DNA from 3 places in the Labrys sp. (in: a-proteobacteria) genome. Region 3 is predicted to be linked to each of the others. Evidence: predicted binding sites of a transcription regulator. Region 3 holds the regulator's gene; each other region holds the start of a gene.
The links. Region 3 encodes PhoB, which activates phosphate uptake and scavenging genes when phosphate is short. Its sites were predicted from a motif close to TGTCATNNANCTGTCAT; they were not measured.
Positions count from the first base shown of each region.

Region 1: a site for PhoB is predicted at 2,464-2,480, ahead of QM672_RS28865 (inorganic phosphate transporter). Genes of this name have one in related genera too.
Region 2: a site for PhoB is predicted at 2,211-2,227, ahead of phnC (phosphonate ABC transporter ATP-binding protein). Genes of this name have one in related genera too.

Region 1 covers NZ_JASGFM010000050.1:8,619-15,398, reverse strand. The annotation lists gene QM672_RS28885 (DEAD/DEAH box helicase) at 1-699, opposite strand, end outside; gene QM672_RS28880 (hypothetical protein) at 843-995, shown strand; gene QM672_RS28875 (tetratricopeptide repeat protein) at 1,167-1,889, shown strand; gene QM672_RS28870 (tetratricopeptide repeat protein) at 2,073-2,420, shown strand; gene QM672_RS28865 (inorganic phosphate transporter) at 2,532-4,130, shown strand; gene QM672_RS28860 (copper homeostasis protein CutC) at 4,182-4,904, opposite strand; gene QM672_RS28855 (ROK family protein) at 4,901-5,815, opposite strand; gene QM672_RS28850 (LacI family DNA-binding transcriptional regulator) at 6,010-6,780, shown strand, end outside.
Region 2 covers NZ_JASGFM010000014.1:15,680-22,459, reverse strand. The annotation lists gene phnE (phosphonate ABC transporter, permease protein PhnE) at 1-145, opposite strand, end outside; gene phnD (phosphonate ABC transporter substrate-binding protein) at 251-1,183, opposite strand; gene phnC (phosphonate ABC transporter ATP-binding protein) at 1,244-2,068, opposite strand; gene QM672_RS14445 (chloramphenicol acetyltransferase) at 2,264-2,914, shown strand; gene QM672_RS14440 (MaoC family dehydratase) at 2,919-3,374, shown strand; gene QM672_RS14435 (MaoC family dehydratase) at 3,371-3,844, shown strand; gene QM672_RS14430 (class I SAM-dependent methyltransferase) at 4,056-4,718, opposite strand; gene QM672_RS14425 (DUF3419 family protein) at 4,727-5,998, opposite strand; gene QM672_RS14420 (ABC transporter ATP-binding protein) at 6,106-6,780, opposite strand, start outside.
Region 3 covers NZ_JASGFM010000055.1:19,171-25,950, reverse strand. The annotation lists gene pstA (phosphate ABC transporter permease PstA) at 1-270, shown strand, start outside; gene pstB (phosphate ABC transporter ATP-binding protein PstB) at 267-1,094, shown strand; gene phoU (phosphate signaling complex protein PhoU) at 1,130-1,849, shown strand; gene phoB (phosphate regulon transcriptional regulator PhoB) at 1,863-2,564, shown strand; gene QM672_RS29855 (RNA polymerase sigma factor) at 2,713-3,975, opposite strand; gene QM672_RS29850 (YciI family protein) at 3,972-4,328, opposite strand; gene QM672_RS29845 (aldo/keto reductase) at 4,414-5,364, opposite strand; gene QM672_RS29840 (RrF2 family transcriptional regulator) at 5,447-5,893, opposite strand; gene QM672_RS29835 (RNA-binding S4 domain-containing protein) at 6,059-6,364, opposite strand; gene QM672_RS29830 (helicase-related protein) at 6,447-6,780, opposite strand, start outside.

The DNA.
Region 1 (6,780 bases), on a different contig from region 3:
CGAGGCCGGCACGTGGTAGACATGCTGGTCGATCTTGTCGACCGTCACCACTTCCGGCGTCACTTCCACATGCACCGGGTTGAGGAGAATCTCCTCGCCGAGCTTCTTGATCGTCTTCGGCATGGTGGCCGAGAACAGCAAGGACTGGCGCTCCAGCGGCGTCTCATCGACGATCTTGAGCACGTCGCGCGAGAAGCCCATATCGAGCATGCGGTCGGCCTCGTCCAGCACCAGGATCTCCACCTTGTCGAGGCGGACCTTGCGCTGCTGCTGCAGGTCGAGCAGGCGGCCGGGCGTGGCGACCAGGATGTCGACGCCGTCGGCGAGCGCCTTGACCTGCGGGCCCTGGCTGACGCCGCCGAAGATCACTGCAATGCGAAAGCCCATATGCACGCCATAGGTGCGGAAGCTCTCGTCGATCTGGATGGCGAGCTCACGCGTCGGCGCCAGGATGAGGGCGCGCACGCCCTTGGGGCCGGCGCCATGGCGCGACTTCGACAGGCGCTGCAGGATCGGCAGCGCAAAGGCGGCCGTCTTGCCGGTGCCTGTCTGCGCCAGGCCCATCATGTCGCGCCCTTCGAGGAGAGCGGGAATCGCCTTGTGCTGGATCGGGGTGGGGTTCTGGTAGTCGGCGGCGTCAAGCGCACGCAAAAGCGGCTCGGCAAGGCCGAGCGCTGCAAAAGTTACTTCGGAAGTCACATCAAATCCTTCATGCCACGCTCGTCGATCGGACGGCAGCGCGGCCACCGTCCGGGTCCGCGATCACAGCCCGTCTTCAGCCGCAATGGCATGATGAAACGGTACGGCGATATCGCGACCCACGCGCGGATGGGAGCAGCGGAATGTTGTTGGGGACGGCCGGGGATGAGGCGCTGCTTCTCAAAAAGCCAAAAACCAGCGCGCCGCGCGAACCCCCGAGCGGTCGTTACACGCGGTTGCTGCGCTTTTTGCAGCGCAAAGTCAAGGAAAAAGCAAACAAACGCCGTATCGCATGAACATTCGAGCCAGGCAAAACGCCTTTCTCGCAATTGTGGGCGTTCCTGCCTGCCCTTCCCTCCCCGAGGACCGCACAAAACAAGGGCCAATGCCCGCTTGCAACCATTTGCCCCGCAGACGATCGAGCCTATAGATGGGAACCGCGTTTATCGCCTCATCGCGACTTCACGATGCTGCCTCTCAAAGCCCTGGTCCCGGCCTTCCTGGCGCTTCATCCGCACGGTCCCGCCAGCCCTCTCGACTGGAAGGCCTGCCGCCAGGGTGCGCCTGACCGCGTCATCATCGCCTGCACCTCGATCGTGGATCTCAGCGGCGTCAACGACGCGGCCAGGGCTGTCGCCCTGATCGCGCGCGGCAGTGCTTATGCCGCGAAGAAGCAGCCGGCCCGGGCTCTGGAGGATCTGCGCCAGGCCACGCTGCTCGATCCACGCAATCCCGACGGATTCTACGCCCTTGCCGGGCTCTATGGACGCCAGGGCGATCTCGAACAGGCCATCCTCGCCTATGACAGCGTGATCCGGCTCAATCCCAAGCATGTGCTGGCCCTGACCTCGCGGGGCTATGCGCGGGCCAGCCGCCGGGAGTTCGATCTCGCCATCGCCGACTATGACCGTGCGCTGAAGTTCAATCCGCGCCATGCCGAAGCGCTGCGCCTGCGCGGTGCCGTCCACGGCCTCATGGGCGACGATGCCGGCGCCATCGCCGATCTCGACCAGGCCATCGGGCTCGACGGCAGCAATGCGCTGGCCTTTCTCAACCGGGCAGGCGCCTATCGCAAACGTGGCGATTTCGAACGTGCGCTGGCCGACTACGATCGTGCCCTGCAGCTCAAGCCCGGCCTGCCGCAAGCCATCGCGGGGCGCAAGCTGGCCCTCGAGCGCCTACGGAACTGAGAGCGTCCAAGCTGCGAATTTCGTCCCCCGGCCCTCTAACGCAACGTCATGGACATTCCCTAACGTTGCTGTTCATATACGCTCAGATTCTTTCGAGCGTGACTCGGGACCCTGCGGCGGATGAAGGAGGGCTTCGCCGTACTCCCGGTAGGTGCCACCGAGATGCAAGGGCGTTCCGTCAGCATGTCCGAATCCGAAACCACGCCAGCCGATGCCGGCCCGGCAAAGTCCGACGACCGGGACCTCGACAGGGTCATCGCCGAGTTCAGCCAGACCATCGATCGCAAGCCCGACGCCGTCGACACCTTGTACGAACGGGCTCTCGCCTATCACCACAAACGGGCCTTCCCCCAGGCGATCGCCGATTATGACAGGGTAATCGCGCTCGACTCCGGCCATGCCGATGCCCTCTTCAAGCGCAGCATCGTGCATCGCCAGCTCGGCGCCTTCGACAAGGCCACTGCCGATTTCGACCGGGCCGTACAGCTGCTCTGGCGCCGGCAGGTGTTTTCCCCCGCGAAAGAGGCCTGATGGGGCCCTCTTCTTCCGTACCCGCGGCGCCAGATTAACATTTTGTCATCTAAGCTTCACGAACCCCGCCTAAGGGTCGCCAGACCATGGAAACACGGGGGTGTTTTGGAGATGACGGACGTTACATCGGGCCAAAGAAGCGGTCATCCGCTCGACAGGCCAAGCTCTCTCGGCAACCTGCCCAATATCGTGATCGCCTTGATCCTGCTCGGGGGCCTGGGCTATGTCTGCTACGCGCTGGTCGCCGATCTTACCGGCGCGGTGGCCGTGCCCTGGATCCTGCTCGGCCTCGCCTTGCTGATTGCGCTCGGCTTCGAATTCGTCAACGGCTTCCACGATACCGCCAATGCGGTGGCGACGGTGATCTACACCCATTCGCTTCCCGCTGAATTCGCGGTGATCTGGTCGGGCTTCTTCAACTTCCTCGGCGTGCTCACGGCGAGCGGTGCGGTGGCCTTCGGCATCATCTCGCTGCTGCCGGTAGAACTGATCATGCAGGTCGGTTCGAGTGCGGGCCTGGCGATGGTGTTCGCACTTCTGATCGCCGCCATCGTCTGGAACCTCGGCACCTGGTATTTCGGCCTGCCGGCCTCGAGCTCGCACACCATGGTCGGTTCGATCATCGGCGTCGGCCTCGCCAACCAGTTCCTGGCGCCGGCGGGCTCCGCCACCAGCGGCGTCGACTGGTCCCAGGCCAAGAATATCGGCCTGTCGCTGCTGATCTCGCCTCTGTTCGGCTTCTTCCTGGCCGGCGCCCTGCTGCTCCTGATGAAAACCGTGGTGCGCAACAAGGCCCTCTATGTCGAGCCGAAGGGCAACAACCCGCCACCGCTCTGGATCCGTGGCCTGCTGATCCTCACCTGCACGCTGGTCAGCTTCTTCCATGGCTCCAATGACGGCCAGAAGGGCATGGGCCTGATCATGCTGATCCTGATCGGCGTGGTGCCCACCGCCTTCGCCCTCAATCGTACGCCCCACATCAACTATCTCGAGACCTACAAGGCTGCGTCGGCCGCAGCCGGTTCGGTGCTGGGCAACTACATCAAGCCGGGCGTGACGGTTGCTCCTGCCGATGCCAAGGCCAAGGTCGCCGAGGCGGTGCGCACGCGCAACTGGAGCGACGAGACGACGCCGGCCCTGAAGATCTTCATCGAACAGACCACCTCCCAGCTCTCGCCCTACGGCTCGGCCGCGGCGGTGCCCGCGGGACTGGTCTCCAACACCCGCAACGACATGTATCTGATCGGCGAAGCCCTCAAGCTGATCGATTCCAAGAAGCTGCTGCCGGTGTCGGATGCCGATCTGAAGACGATCAAGACCTATCACGTGGCCACCGACAACACGACCAAGTTCATCCCGACCTGGGTGAAGGTCGCCATCGCCCTGGCCCTCGGCCTCGGCACCATGGTGGGCTGGAAGCGCATCGTGGTGACTGTCGGCGAGAAGATCGGCAAGACCCACCTGACCTATGGCCAGGGTGCCTCGGCCGAGATCGTCGCGGCCGCGACGATCGGCGCTGCCGACTATCTCGGCCTGCCGGTCTCCACCACCCATGTGCTGTCGTCGGGTGTCGCCGGCACCATGGCGGCCAATGGCACGGGGCTGCAGATGTCGACAGTCCGCAACCTGATCATGGCCTGGGTGCTTACCCTGCCCGCTTCGATGGCCCTGTCCTTCGTGCTCTTCGTGGTGCTACGCCAGATCATCTAAAGCGGCGCATCCCGTTCGCTGGAATGGCCGCCTTCGGGCGGCCATTTCTTTTTAGACCGACGACATCGCCGCGCGGAAAGCGCGGACCATTTCGACTTGGGTCTGGCGCCGCCCGCCCACCGCAAAGCCGAGGCGAATGGCATCGGCGCTCCAGGGTTCCCCGGCAGCCGAACAGGAGCTGTGCACTTCGACAACGGGCAGGGCCGCCAGCAGCGCGGCAATATTGGCCGGCGTCAATCCCGAGCCCGGCATGATGCCGATGCGGCCGCCGGCTGCCCGATGCAGGCGCACCAATTCGTCCAGCCCCGCGGATGCGGTCAGCGCCCCTCCCGACGTCAGAATGCGCTCGAAGCCGAGCGCGATGGCCGTCTCCAGCGCCGCATGCCGGTCCGGCACCAGATCGAAGGCGCGATGCAGCGTGCTGCCGAGCTCTCGCGCCTGTCCGCGCAAGCGCGTCAGCAGGGCCTCGTCGAGCCTGCCATCGGGCAAGGAGGCGCCCAGCACCACCCCGGCGAGCTCCGCTCCACCCACCGCCTCGATATCGGCCAGCATGAGTTCGCCTTCCCGGACCGAGAAGACGAAGTCGCCGGCCCGCGGCCTGACCATGGCATAGACAGGGATCGGTGCCTGCGCCGCCAAGCGCATCAGGCCTGATGACGGCGTCAATCCGCCAAGCTCGAGCGCCGAGCACAGTTCGATGCGATCGGCGCCACCCTCGATCGCGGCCTCCAGGCTATAGGCGTCGGCAACGCAGACTTCGAGCAGGGCCGTCATGCGCGTTCTCCCTGATGGGCCAAGAGGGCCGCGCCAATCAATCCGGGCTCCGCCGCCAGAAGACTCGGCACCAGCAGCGGCCCGGCGGTCCGCCGCAGGATTCGGCGGCGTACGGCCTCGTCCAGCCTTGATATCAGTTCCGGCACGCTGGCGAGGCCGCCGCCGACCGGCACGATATCGGCGCCGACGATATTGACGGCCAAGGCCAGGGGGGAGGCGACGAGATCGACCTGGCAGGCCACCGTGCGCGCCGCGGCGGCATCGCCGGATCGCCAGGCCGCGATGATCTCGGTACTGTCGCGCTCCTCGTCGGTGAGGTGGCGATGCAGCCTCTCGAGGCCGCGCGCGCCCCCCACCGTGTCGACACAGCCCTTCTGGCCGCAGCCGCAGGCAAAGCGTGGAATCGCGACCGGCGGATCGCCCGCCTCGGTCGCCGCGACCGGTCCATGCCCCCACTCGCCCGCAAAACCGCCAGCCCCGGCGAGGATCCGCCCGTCGATGACGAGGCCGCCGCCGATGCCGGTGCCGATGATGATGCCGAAGACGATGCGATGCCCGCGCCCGGCCCCCTTCACGGCTTCGGCGAGGGCAAAGCAATCGGCATCGTTGGCGACGTGCACAGGCACGCCAAGCCGCTCGGCCAGGTCGGGAGCGAGCCGCCGCCCATCGATGCAGGGAATGTTGGCACAGGTGATGATCTCGCTGCGGGGATCGACGACGCCGGTGATGGACAAGGCGATGACATCCCCTGCCCCGGCTCCGCCTTGCCGCCTCAGATCCGCAAGCACCGCTACGAAGGCCTCGAAATCGCCGAGCGGCGTCGCAACCCGCGCAAAGGGCCTGATCTCGCCTCGCGGCGAGGCGATGGCCGCCTTGATGGCGGAGCCGCCGATGTCGAAGCAGATCGTCATTGACAGAAGGGACCTTCCAAACCGTTGTTTCCTGTATTAGGGCGTGGCGTCAGCTATGATTTCGCACTCCCATGGAGCAAAGCGCGTTTACACACCGACGCTGCGTTGCTCTGACTCTTTGGTTCGACGCGTCTTTGCGATTCTTGGCCACGCCGCCAAATCGCAAAACGCTTTGGAGGAGCTTATAAGGCCGCATGAGGCGCAAGGCAGCACCGACCATCAGCGACGTGGCCGCGCTTGCCGGCGTTTCCAGGGCCGTCGCCTCGCGCGCACTCTCCGCCTCCAAGCGGCCGGTGTCCGGTGACAAGCGCGACCGCGTCCTGGCCGCTGCCGCCGAACTCGGCTACCGCGTCAACCTCCTGGCACAGAGCCTGACGACCAAGACCGTCAATCTCGTCGCCGTCCTGGTCAACCACATTCACGACCTTTCCGACCTCGATCTGTTCGATCTGCTGCTGGCCGAGATCCAGGCGGGCGGCCGGCAGGTCATCCTGGTGCGGGTCGGCTCTACCGACAAGGTCGAGGAATTCCTGCGCCAGGGCGTGGCCTATCATGTCGACGCCGCCCTGGTATTCTCCGATTTCGCCGATGCCGCGACGGTGAGGCGCATGTTCCGCTCCGATCTGGTGATCATGCTCAACGGACGCCACGATCATCGCTCGCCCGCCATCATCCCGGACGAGGCCGTCGGCATCGGCCAGGCTGTCGCGGATGCCGCCGCGAAGGGCGTGAAGCGTGCCAGCCTTGTCACCGGGCGCGCGAGTTCCCTGGTTGAGCAGGCGCGCATCGGCCTTTATCGCCGAGCCTTCCAGTTCCACGACATCCAGCTGCTGCGAACCTGGCAGGGCGACTATTCCTATCGTTCCGGCCACGCCCTGGCACCGGGTCTGCTCGATGGTGGCCAGCCCGACGCCGTTTTCTGCACCTCCGATGCCATGGCGATGGGCATCCTCGACGTCTTTCGG
Region 2 (6,780 bases), on a different contig from region 3:
CCACATGCGCCGACAGGGCGTAGAGGGCGATGCCGACAGCGACGGCGAGCCAGATCCGCCGCTTCTTGGCGGCAATGGTTGCCTGATAGGCCTTCAGCAAGGCCCGGGCCTGCGCTTCCGGCAGGCTATTGATAGCCGGCAATATTATATCCTCCTGCCAAGTCGAGCGAGCGCGGTCCAAGGCGAAATCCGTCTGCGCAAAGGGCGCGCACCTTGCGGTACGCGCCCTTTCTTTCGGTCGTGCCTGGCTTTACTGGGTCTTGCGGAGCGCGTCGTTGAACTTCACCATGTCGACGATCGGCTGATATTCCTTGGCGCTGATCGCCGTGAGTTCGAGATCCTTGCCATCGGAAAGCTTGTCGAAATTGGCCTTGTCGTTCTTGGCGTAGTCGATCAGCGCGGCGCCGATCTTCTTCTTCAGATCGTCGGGCAGCGAGGCGAGCACCGTATAGGGGCCTTCAGGCAGGAAGGGCGTCTTGTAGATGACACGGAAATCGGCCTTGGTCATCGCGGTGCCGTCATCCTTCTTGAGGATGCCGCGGCTGAGCATGCGGGTCAGGTTGGAATCGTCTTCCGAGTTCCAGCTGTTCGCAGCAGCGTCGGCGGTACCCTGGGCGAGGGCCAGCACGGCGTTGTCGTGGCTACCGGCGAAGACGACGGAGGAGAAGAACTTGTCCACGTCGATGCCCTGGCTGTGCAGGCCGAAGCGCGGCGCATTGTTGCCGGAGGTCGAGTTCGGGTCGACGAGGGCGAGCTTCTTGCCCTTGAGGTCCTCGATGGTCTTGTAGGGGCTGTCGGCCTTCACATAGATCACCGAGTAGTAGCCGGTGAGGCCATTGTTATGGCGCGGCACGGCGACCGGCTCGGTGGCGACGCCGGTGATGATGGCGCGGGCATAGGAGGCCGGGCCGTACCAGGCGATCTGGGCAAAGCCGGCGCGCTGGGCTTCGATCACGGCGGCGTAGTCGTTGGCGATGTTGAGCTTGACCGGCACGCCGACCTGCTTGGCGATGTAGTCGGCCAGCGGCTGGTAGCGGTCATTGGTGGTGGAGGCGTTCTCGGCCGGAATGACGGCGAGCGTCAATTCGGGATACTGGGCCTTCCAGTCCTCGGCCTGGGCAGTACCGGCGGCAAAGCTCATGGCTGCTGCGGCAAGGCCGAGCAGCGTGCGGCGCGAAAGCATAGGTCTCTCCTGTCGGAAATATCGTGTTCTTGTGGCTCTTGAAGATGCGCAGCCGGCCTGTCAGGCCGCGACGCTGGCAGGGCGAGCCAAGCCTGCCGAATTTGTACCGCCTGCCCATTTGGTGTCGGCATCGGCGTCCATCACTTCGCCGGCCTCCAGGCCGTAGAGGTCGCGGGCCGCATCTGTCGTCAGCGCCGCGGGGGCGCCGTCGAACACCACCCGACCGGCGGACATGCCGATCAGGCGGTCGCAATAGCCGCGGGCGAGATCGAGCGAATGGAGATTGCAGATGACGGTGATGCCGAAATGCTTGTTGATGCGTAAGAGCGCATCCATCACCACCTTGGTATTGCGCGGGTCGAGCGAGGCGATCGGCTCGTCCGCCAGGATGATCGAAGGTTCCTGCACCAGGGCGCGGGCGATCGCCACGCGCTGCTGCTGACCGCCGGACAGGCTGTCGGCACGCTGGCCGGCAAGATTGGCGATGTCGAACTGCTCCAGCGCGGCGAGCGCCATGGCCTTGTCCTCGAGGCCCCACAGCTGCAGCACGGCGCTGGCGGTCGAGACCTTGTTAAGGCGGCCCATCAGCACATTGGTGAGCACGTCGAGGCGGCCGATGAGGTTGAACTGCTGGAAGATCATGGCGCAGCGCGCGCGCCAGTCCCGCAGGGCCTGTCCGCGCAGGGCCGTGACATCGACGCCATCGAAGGAGATCGTACCCTCGCTCGGGTCGACAAGGCGGTTCAGCATGCGCAGCAATGTCGACTTGCCGGCCCCTGAGCGCCCGATCACACCGATGAAGGCGCCGGGCGCAATTTCCAGATTCACATCGGCGACAGCCGTCTTGCCGCCAAAGCGCCTGGAAACTCCTTTGATCGCCAGCATGAACAGATCCCTTCTCGTGCAGGTTTCCGGAGTCGGTAACGCCGGGCCATTACAGAGGGATGGCAGTTCAATGATGTTTCGGTGACGATCCACCGCCGATGTCGCCGGCAATTGCGACAGGCCGGGCGCTCCGGCCGGTTCTTGTCATGGCGTTGTCGCAGGAGAATGGGAAGTACGAGCCTTTCCGACCGGTGAATTGCCTTGCCTAAGCTCAGCCCCACGCCTCTCATCGACCCGACGGCTTCGGTTTCAGCGAGCCGGCTCGGGCGCTACACCGAGGTGGGACCGCGGACCAGCCTGATTGAAGTCGAACTCGGCGATTATTCCTATGTCGTCAACGATGCGGACATCGCCTACAGCCATGTCGGCCGTTTCGTCTCGATCGCGGCCCATACGCGCATCAATCCGGGCAATCACCCGATGGACCGGGCAAGCCAAAGCCATTTCAGCTATCGCGCCTCGGCCTATTTCGAAGGCGAGAGCGACGAGAGCGACTTCTTCGCTTGGCGTAGGGAACATGATGTCCATATCGGCCATGATGTCTGGATCGGGCATGGTGCGATCGTGCTGCCAGGACGTCGTATCGGCATCGGCGCCGTGGTGGGTGCTGGCGCCGTGGTCACCCGCGACGTCGAGGCCTATACCATCGTCGCCGGCAATCCGGCGCGGCCGATTCGTCGGCGCTTCGACGACGCGATTGCCGATCGCCTGCAGGCCCTGGCCTGGTGGGACTGGTCGCATGAAGCGCTGCGGGCCGCCCTGCCGGACTTCCGCAAGCTCCCGGTCGAGGCTTTCCTCGACAAATATCAGGCTCTTGCCGTTGAGGGCCTAATCGGTCCATCCTGAGGGCATGGCTGATACCCTCCATTTCGAAGATTTCCCGGTCGGCGAGATCGCCACTTATGGCTCGTACAGGCTGACGCGTGAGGCCATCCTCGCCTTCGCCAGGGAATATGACCCCCAGCCGTTTCATCTCGATGATGAGGCGGCAAAAAGCACCATGCTGGGCGGGCTTGCGGCTTCCGGCTGGCATGCCTGCTGCATCTTGATGCGGCTCAATTGCGATGGCTTCATGCTCAACTCCACCTCGATGGGCGCCCCCGGCATCGACGAGGTTAAGTGGCTGGCGCCGCTACGCCCGGATGTCACGCTGAGCGTTCGCCGTACGACGTTGGAGGCGCGGGCTTCCAGAAGCCGCCCCGAAATGGGCCTGGTGAAGTTTCTGTTCGAACTTGTGGCGGACGGCAAGACGGTGGTGACCACCCAGACCGGTTCCATCATGTTCGGCCGGAGGCAGGCGGCATGAAATATTTCGAGGATCTTGCCATCGGGGATACCGACGAGATCGGCGCTTTCACCTTTTCGGCCGAGAATATCAAGCGCTTTGCGACCCTCTACGATCCCCAGCCCTTTCATGTCGACGAGGCTGCGGCGGAGGCCAGCCATTTTGGTGGCCTGGTGGCGTCGGGCTGGCAGGTTGCGGCGGTCTGGATGAAGCTCCTGGTGGCGCATCAGGAAGTCGAGATCGCGCGGGCGCGCCAGCTCGGTAAGCCGGTGGTGAAGCTCGGCCCGTCGCCGGGCTTTCGCAACATGGTCTGGGCCAAGCCGGTGCGCGCCGGCGATACGCTGCGCTATAGCGTGGAGATCACGGGCAAGAAGGAGAGCGCTTCCCGCCCCGAATGGGGCATCGTCTCCATGCAGAGCTCGGCGCTCAACCAGCATGGCGAGCAGGCGTTCCGCTTCGAGGGCACTGTCTTCTGGGAAAGGCGTGGATGAGGCGCCTCGGTGTACGGGTCGTCAATCCGCACTGAAGGACCTGGAGCCATCAACCTGGTCGCATAGTTGCTCGAGCCCTATCGATCGGGCTAAGTAGACGTGCCTTAGCCAGGCCGGGAGGCAAGACTTGGCGAGGCGATCAGCTGGGGCTCTGAAAGGAGCAGAGGGGTTTCTCCCGTCCTCCCAGCACCAGCGCCAAGACATGGCGCGATCAGGAGATCGGCTTGCCCGGTCTCCGTGCCAATTCCGCATAGAACGCGTAGCCGCGGTAGAGGTCCCTGGTCCGGAGCTGCAAGCCCTCGCGGCTTGCAAGATCCGCCAGTGCTGCGGGCAGTGCGGCGATCGGATGGACGTGGAAGCGCGCCAGCCAGGCAAAGAGCACCCGCTTGAACCAGCTCGGCAGGCCGCCCTGCTGGCCGAAATCCACGATGAGGAGGCGACCGCCCGGTTCCAGGGCTGCAACGGCCCGTTCCAGCACGGCGCGCCAATCCGGGATCATCGACAGCGTGTAGGAGATATAGATGCGCTCGAACCCCTTGCGCCCGAACTGTTCGGGCGAGAAACGGGTGGCATCGGCCTGAGCCACGCTGACACGGGCCAGGCCATTGCGGTCCAGCGAGTGTCGAGCCGTTTCGAGCATCGCCGTCGAGATGTCGAAACCGTTGAGCGCCGTGGCGGGATAGCGCCGGGCCACGGCGATGAGGTTGCGGCCGGTGCCGCATCCGATTTCGAGAATGGTTTCACCCGCTGCCGGCTTGAGCGAGGCGATCAGGTGGTCCCGCCCGAGCAGGTAATATTTGCGCGTGAGATCATAGATGTAGCGCTGGTGGCGATAGATCCGGTTCATCGCCGCCGCGGCGTCGCCTGCCTGCATCTGGATGCTCAATGGAGGGCTCGCAGCTCGTAGAGATGGAAGCCGCCATAGATGGCGGAGCGGTCGCGCGCGGTCCAGGCCCGGCAGCGCTCGCGGTCGTAGGACCAGCGCGCCAAAAGGTCGGCGGGAATTCGGCCTGGCAGCAGGCTTTCCTCGGCGGCGGTGCGGAAGATCACGCGGGCGCCGGGGCGAGCCGTCCGGGTGATCTCGCTCCACAGCTTGGTGAGGATGACATCGGTCATCCAGTCCTGGGCATCGAGCAGCACATAGGCGTCGAGGCTGGCTGCCGGCTGGGCCTTGAGGTGGTCGATCAAATTGACGTGGCGGACATCGATGCGATCGGCCCGATCGCGCACGGCCTCGTAGGCCGTCTGCTCGAGATAGGGTGGCACCGGCCCGTCGCCATCGGGTTTGTAGCCGCGACCGAAGGCCTGCCAGGCGAAATAATTGTCCTTGAGGTCGAAATCGCAGGCGAGGCGTTCCAGCCGCTCGCGCAGCACGTCGGCAATGCCTTCCCCGTCTGCGGCCGCCCCGGCCAGGGCGTCATATTGCTCGGGCGGAATGCCCAGGCCATAGAGCGAGGCCCGCCGGCGGGTGAGCCATTTGATATGGGGGCGATCGAACAGGGGCGCGATGCGCTCGTCGAAGACCCGGCGCTGCTCGGCGAGATCACGGGCGGCCAGGAGGTCGGCCGGATCGATGCGATGCAGCCGCCCGATCAGGTGTCCCAAGCCGATGAAACGGCCGAGCAGGCCGTAACGATAGAGATTCTTGCCGAAATAGCCGATGCGGCGGCGGCCAAGCAGGTCGCGCCCGTCCCAATAGGCCCGTGTCTCGGCGTCGAGATGGGAGCGCAGGGCTGTCTCGTAGATCGAAACATTGCGGCGCTGGTGGGCACGTGCGAAGAAGTCGTAGAAGGCGGCATGATCGGGCAGGTGCCGGGCGGCCGCGATCTTCAGGCGGTTGAGGGCGATATGGTGGCGGTTGAGGTCGACCGCGGTGATCGCAGCCGGGCCAGCCTTGAGATAGCTCATCACATTGCAGCCGCCGGAGGCGATGGCAACCAGTCGGTCGTCGGATTTGAGAGCCAGCGCCTCCATGTCGATCTCGGGATCTTCCCAGATCTGGGCATAGACGAGGCCACTGAAAGCCAAGGTGAAGAGCCGGTCCTGCATGCCGCGCAGCGACAATAGCCGGTGATGTTCCACGGCCTGCTTCACATGGCCCTGGCTCTTGGCTGGCGCCTGTGTCCCGATGCTGTTCACATCCGTCATGCCCATCCGCTCCTTCGCCGAATCCGGGTTGTGCGATGGGATTCGCGGATAAGACCAAGCGATGACGGGGGGATGACAAGGGGCCGCCAAAGCGACGCGCAGGCGACAGGTCCTCAGGCCGTACCTGTTGCCTCCACACGTTCCTTGCCGAGTGCAGCCGCCATAAGCGTGCGAGTATAGGCTTCGCGCGGTGCATCGAAGATCTGGGCGGTGGGGCCCTCCTCGACGATGCGCCCTTCCTTCATCACGACGACATAGTCGGACAGCGCGCGTACCACCGACAGATCATGGCTGATGAACAGATAGGACAAGCTGTGGGAGGCCTGCAGCTCGCGCAGCAGCTCGACGATCTGTTTTTGCACCGAGCGGTCGAGCGCCGAGGTCGGCTCGTCGAGCACCACCACCTTGGGCTTTAGGATCATGGCGCGCGCAATGGCGATGCGCTGGCGCTGGCCGCCCGAGAATTCGTGCGGATAGCGGTTGCGGGCGGTGGGATCGAGGCCAACCTCGGTCAAGGCCTGGATGGCTCTGATGTCGCGATCGGCAGCCGACAGATTCGGCTCATGCACCCTCAGGCCCTCGGTGATGATGGATCCCACGGACATGCGGGGGGAAAGCGAACCGTAGGGATCCTGGAACACCAATTGCAGGGCGCGTCGCAGCGGACGCATCTCGAGCACGCTTGCCCGCGAGATGTCCCGACCGTCGAAGCGGATGTTGCCTTCGCCGGTATTCAGCCGCAGCAGGGCGCGGCCCAGGGTCGACTTGCCCGACCCCGATTCACCCAC
Region 3 (6,780 bases):
GCTCGCACCGGTATCGTTACCGGCATCCTGCTGGCCCTGGCCCGCGCCGCCGGCGAGACCGCACCGCTGCTGCTCACGGCCTTCGGCAATTCCAACTGGTCGCTCAATCTCGGCAATGCCTTTGCCAGCTTGCCGGCTGCCATCTACCAGCTCGCGCCCTACCCCGATCCCAAGGCCGTCTCGGTGGCCTGGAGCGGCGCCCTCCTCATCACCGCCGGCGTGTTGGCGCTCAATATCCTGACCCGCTTCGTGCTCGCTCCCAAGAAATGAGTGCTCCCATGTCCGCTACCCCCCAAGCCTCCATCGCGGTTGCCGAACGCCCCCTCGCCGATCCAGCCGCCGCCGTGAAGCTCAAGGTCGAGAATCTCGACTTCTATTATGGCGAGAAGCATGCGCTCAAGGCCATCAATCTCGACATGATCGACCGGCAGGTCACCGCCATGATCGGTCCCTCCGGCTGCGGCAAGTCGACTCTGCTGCGCGTGCTCAACCGCATGTACGACCTCTATCCGGGGCAGACCGCCAAGGGCCGCGTGCTGCTCGACGGCCAGAACGTCATCGGCAAGGAGATCGACCCGGCGGTGCTGCGCGCCCGCATCGGCATGGTGTTCCAGAAGCCCACGCCCTTCCCGATGTCGATCTACGACAACATCGCCTTCGGCGTGCGGCTGCATGAATCCATCTCCAAGGCGGAGATGGACCAGCGTGTCGAATGGTGCCTGACCAAGGCCGCCTTGTGGAACGAGGTCAAGGACCGCCTGCACGCTTCAGCCCTAGGCATGTCCGGCGGCCAGCAGCAGCGCCTGTGCATCGCCCGTACCATCGCGGTGAAGCCCGAAGTCGTCCTGCTGGACGAGCCGACCTCCGCGCTCGATCCGATCTCGACCGCCAAGATCGAGGAATTGATCGACGAATTGAAGCGAGACTTCACCATCGTGATCGTCACGCACAATATGCAGCAAGCGGCGCGCTGCGCGGATGTGACGGCCTTCTTCTATCTGGGCGACCTCATCGAAGTCGGCCAGACCAACAAGATGTTCACCACCCCGAACGACAGCCGTACGCAGGATTACATCACCGGCCGCTTCGGCTGATCCCTCGGCCAGCGTCGAATTCATTTGGAGGCGGCATGTCCGACCATATCGTTACATCCTTCGACCAGGAACTGCGCGAGCTGCGCAACATGATCGCCGAAATGGGTGGCTATGCCGAGAAGAGCGTAGCCGACAGCGTCGAAGCCCTGCTCAAGCGCGACACCCAGCGCGCCAAGGCGGTGATCGATCTCGACGCCGCGATCGACAAGTTGCAGCGCCAGGTCGAGGACAGGGCCATCCTGATCATCGCCAAGCGCCAGCCGCTGGCTCTCGACCTGCGCGAGATCGTCTCGGCCCTGCGGGTGGCCAATGACCTCGAGCGGATCGGCGACCTCGGCAAGAATGTCGCCAAGCGCGTGGTGGCCATCCACAGTCACGCCCAGCCGGCCCAGCTCTTCGGCGGTTTCGACCACATGGCCGACCTGGTACTCGAGCAGCTCAAGCAGGTGCTCGACGCCTTCGCCCAACGCAATGTCGAGGAAGCCCTCTCGGTCTGGCGCTCGGACGGCGAGATCGATGCGATGTATACCTCGCTGTTCCGCGAATTGCTGACCTACATGATGGAAGATCCGCGCAATATCGGCTTCTGCACCCATCTGCTGTTCTGCGCCAAGAACATCGAGCGCATCGGTGACCACGCCACCAACATCGCCGAGACGGTCCACTATCTCGTGACCGGTGAATCGCCGGCCGGAGAGCGGCCCAAGGCGGACAACAGCACCGATCTCGTCGACCTTCCTGTGCCGGCTAAATAACAAGGGATAGGCCATGCCTCCCAAGGTTCTGATCGTCGAGGACGAAGAAGCGCTGACCCTGCTGCTGCGCTACAATCTCGAAGCCGAAGGCTATGAGGTGGATAGCGTCGCACGCGGAGACGACGCCGAGATCCGCCTGCGCGAAAGCGTGCCGGACCTGGTTCTGCTCGACTGGATGTTGCCGGGCCTGTCCGGCATCGAATTGTGCCGGCGCATTCGCATGCGGCCGGAAACCGAGCGCCTGCCGGTAATCATGCTCACGGCGCGCGGCGAGGAAACCGAGCGCGTGCGGGGTCTGGCCACCGGCGCCGACGACTATGTCGTCAAGCCCTTCTCCGTGCCCGAGCTCTCGGCGCGCGTGCGTGCCCTGCTGCGCCGGGCCAAGCCCGATCACGTCGCCTCCCTTCTCAAGGCCGGCGACATCTCCCTCGACCGCGAGACCAAGCGCGTCCATCGCGGCAATCGCGAGATCCGCCTCGGCCCGACCGAATTTCGCCTGCTCGAATTCCTGATGCAGGCACCGGGACGCGTCTTCGCGCGCGAGCAGTTGCTCGACAGCGTCTGGGGCCGCGACGTCTATATCGACGAGCGCACGGTCGACGTGCATGTCGGCCGCCTGCGCAAGGCGATGAACCGCACGCGCGAGATCGATCCGATCCGCACCGTGCGCGGTGCCGGCTATTCCTTCGACGAGACCTTCGCCAAGCAATCCTGAGCGCGTTTCGCGGGCATTGCCCGCTCGCTCCGCTTCGCCAAGGCTGCGTTGCGCCCTCACCACGCTCCTACGGGGAGAGGGTTAGGGGGTGCGCGACGTAGAGAGCAAGAGCGGGCGACGATATCCGCCCTCCTCCCTCGCTGCGCAGTCACGCCGCCAAATCCGCCAGGCGTGCCTGCAGATAGCGGCGGATGGCCGGATCGCTCTCCAGGCCGATCGCCCGCAAATAGGCATTGCGGGCCTCCTCCGGTCTGGCGGCCCGCACCAGCAAGTCCGCACGCGCGGCCCAATAGGGCTGGTAATCGACGATGCGTCCGTCACCGGCGACCTCGTCAAGTGCAGCCAGACCAGCCTGCGGCCCCATGAGGCGGGCGAGCGCCACGGCCCGGTTGATGGCGGCCACTGGAGAAGCTGTCAGTAGAACCAGGGCTTCATACAATGTGACGATCGCGGCCCAGTCCGTCGTCGCGCAGATGCGTCGATGGGCATGGGCCGATTGCAGCGCGGCTTCCAGCTGATAGCGGCCGATCTGGCGGACCTGGCCGGCCCGGGCAAGCAAGGCCTCGGCCTCCTCGATCAGCCCCGCATCCCAGAGCGCGGTGTCCTGCTGCTCCAGCGGAATATAATCGCCATCCTGGCCGCGGCGCGCCGCCCGCCGCGCTTCGGCGTGCAGCATCAGGGCCAGCAGTCCGAGCACTTCGGGCTCGCCGGGCAGGAGCGAGGCCAGCAGCCGGCCGAGCCAGATCCCCTCCGTCGACAGATTGCGCTCGCGGGCATGAGCCCCTTCCGGATCGGCCCAGCCTTCGGCATAGACGGCATAAACGGCCTCCAGCACCGCGTCGAGACGGCCGGGCAACTCGTCGGGCTCCGGGATGCGGAAAGGGATGCCGGCTTGCTTGATCTTGGCCTTGGCCCGTACCAGTCTCTGGCTCATCGCCACGGGCGAGACCAGGAAGGCGCTGGCGATCGCGCCGGCATCGAACCCCAATATCACCTGCAGGATCAGGGGAGCACGTACGGTGGCATCGAGGGAGGGATGGGCGCAGGCGAACATCAGGCGCAGGCGCTCATCGGGCACGGCATGCCGCTCGCCCTGCTCCGAGGCGAGGGCCTCGACATGGCGGCTGACCTCGTCCGCCTTTTCGCCGCGCAGCCTGGCGCGGCGGGCCGCATCGATCTGGCGGCGCCGGGCCGCGGTCAGCAGCCAGGCTTCGGGATTGGCGGGCACGCCGCCCGCCGGCCAATGTTCCATGGCCGCAGCAAAGGCGTCGGCCAGGGCATCCTCGGCCCCCGCAATGTCGCCGGAGCGCGCCGCGAGAAGAGCGACGAGCCGGCCATAGCTGCGTCGCGCCACGATTTCGGCAAGCTCGGCCGCGGGGGCTGAAGACACCGGCTCGGGCCGTTCGCTCAATAGTCCTTCGGGTCCCATATCGGCCGGACCTCGATGGTCCCGATGGCGGCGCTCGGGCAGCGCGCCGCCCAGCCGATCGCGGCATCCAGGTCCGGCACGTCGATGATATAGAAGCCGCCGAGCTGCTCGCGTGTGTCGGCGAAGGGCCCGTTGAGCACCTGGGTCTTGCCGTCGGCGATGCGCACGGTGGTGGCCGAAGCCGTCGGGCGCAGGCGACTCCAGGGGCCGAGGGCACCGGCCGACTGGAGCGCCTGCGTATAGGCCTGATAGGCCGCCAGGATCTGCTGCTTGTTGGCGGGATCCGCCTTCAGCATGGCTTCTTCGCTGCTGTAGATCAGAATTGCGAACTGCATGGGTTCCTCCTGTCTCCGCCGGCGCATGATGCGCCGGCATGACAATGACGCGCCATCCCGTTCGCTTTCGACAGCGACAGGAAAATTATGCGCTCGCCTTGGTGAGCTGCTCGATCTCGGCCGAACCAAGATTGAGCTCGGTCGCCTTGATCAGGTCGGAGAGCTGCTCGACGCTGGTGGCGCTGGCGATCGGAGCGACGATACCGGGCCTTGCAATCAGCCAGGCAATGGCGACTTGGGCGGGCGTGGCGTTCTTGGCCTCGGCCACCGCGTCCAGGGCGGCGAGGATGCGCAGGCCACGCTCGTTGAGGTAGGTGCCCATGTCGCCGCCACGCGCATTGCTCTTGGCGAAATCGGCTTCGCTGCGATATTTGCCGGACAGGAAGCCCTTGGCCAGCGAGAAATAGCTGGTCACGCCAATCTCGTTCTTGAGACAGAAAGCCTCGAGCTCGCGCTCATAACCGGAGCGATCATAGAGATTATATTGCGTCTGCAGGTTCTCGAAACGCGGCCACATCTCCTTGGTGCTGATCGCCAGCGCCTTGAACATGGTATTGGCGCTATGATTGGAATTACCGATCACCCGCACCTTGCCGTCCTTGACCAGCTCGGCATAGATGCCCAGCGTTTCCTCGAGTTCGACCTCCGGATCCTCCCAATGGGAGAGATAGAGGTCGATATAGTCGGTCTGCAGGCGCTTGAGCGAGTCCTCCACCGCCTGGACGATGTAGTCGCGCGACAGGCCCTTCTTGCCCGGCCCCATTTCCGAGCCGACCTTGGTGGTGAGCACGATGTCGGCGCGATTGCCGCGAGCCTTCATCCACTTGCCGATGATGACCTCGGATTCGCCGCCCTGATTGCCGGGAACCCAGGATGAATAGACATCGGCAGTGTCGATCAGGTTGAAACCACCCCCGACGAAAGCATCGAGGACGGCGAAGGAGGCTTTCTCATCCGCGCTCCAGCCAAAGACATTGCCACCCAGGCCAAGCGGAGCAACCGACAGATCCGACCGTCCAATCGCACGTTTTTCCATGAATGCTCTCCATATTCATGACAACAAATGGACCCGTCCGGCACTTGGCCGTGCCGGTTCGGGCTCAAGGGCCGCAGGGAGTTCAAATCGAATAGGTCAGCTCTTGTTCCCCGCCCCCTGCCTGACGCATCTCTTCCACCGACATGTTGTCGAGCAGGTTGGAAGAGAGGTCCCGCACACGCCGCATCAAAAGGCGTACGGTGCAACCTGGAACATCCGGGCAGTCGAGGCAAGGCTGATAAGCGGTGTGGCTGGCGCAGGCGATCGGCGCGAGCGGGCCGTCGAGAACCCGGATGGCATTGCCGACGCTGATCTGGCTGGCTTCGCGCGCCAGCATGTAGCCGCCGCCCTTGCCTTTCTTGGAGCGTACGATGCCGGCCACGCGCAACTCGCCCAGGATCGCATCGAGAAACTTCTTGGGAATGCGGTTGGCTTCGGCGATTTCCTGGCTTTGCGCCGTCTCGCCGGCCGGCAGGCTGGCGAGGTGCGCCAGCGCCTTGAGACCATATTTGCCCTTGTTCGTCAGCATTGCCCGATTCGCTCCACGCAGGACAAAGTCCATCCTGTCTATCACGAATATAGGGATTATGGACCGAATCGATAAGGCCCCGGACTAGTGTGTCGATCTCCAGACCGACACACCAATTCTGCTTCAACCGCGCAAAGGCCGCCTATACCGGGATTGCCGATGGCCTCAGGTCACCGCCAGCCGGCCCGGCGGCTCGGGTGACAGGTCCTCGTAGAGCGTCTGGGCCTCGCTCGCCGGGCCGCGTCGATCGCCCAAGGCGAGAACGCGATAGACCCGGACGGTACGCTCCAGGGCGATGGTGAGCACATCGCCCACCTTGACGGCCTTGGCCGGGCTATCCGTGCGCGTGCCGTTGAGGCGGACATGACCGTCCGTCACCAGTTTCGCGGCCAAGGAGCGTGTCTTCACCACGCGTGCGTGCCAGAGCCATTTGTCGATCCGAAGACGATCCTGGCTTCCGGCCTGGCTCATAAGTCGGTTCCCTAGAGCAAAACGCGTTCAGACGCGTCTTTGCGATTCGGGGTGACTCCGTCAAATCGCAAAACGCTGTGGATCAGGTCTTGTCCGGCTTGCCGCCCTGCATCTGCTCCTTGAGGGCGAGCAGCTTGGCGAAAGGCGAATTGGGATCCGGCGCGCGATTGGATTCGCGTCCTCCCTGCGGCTTGGAGTCGCTCGACCAGTTGCGCGGGCGGTCGCCGCCCCGCTCCTGCCGATCGGGCCGCGGGCCACGATCGGGACGCGGTCCGCGGTCGGGACGGGCATCCCCCCGGGGCCGCCCGCCTTCGCTACCCTGCTTGCGCTCGCCGAAGCCCCTGTCCTCCCGCGGCCGGCCATTGCCGCGATCATCGCGGCGCGGCCGGTCGAAGCGGTTGGGCCGGTCACCTTGC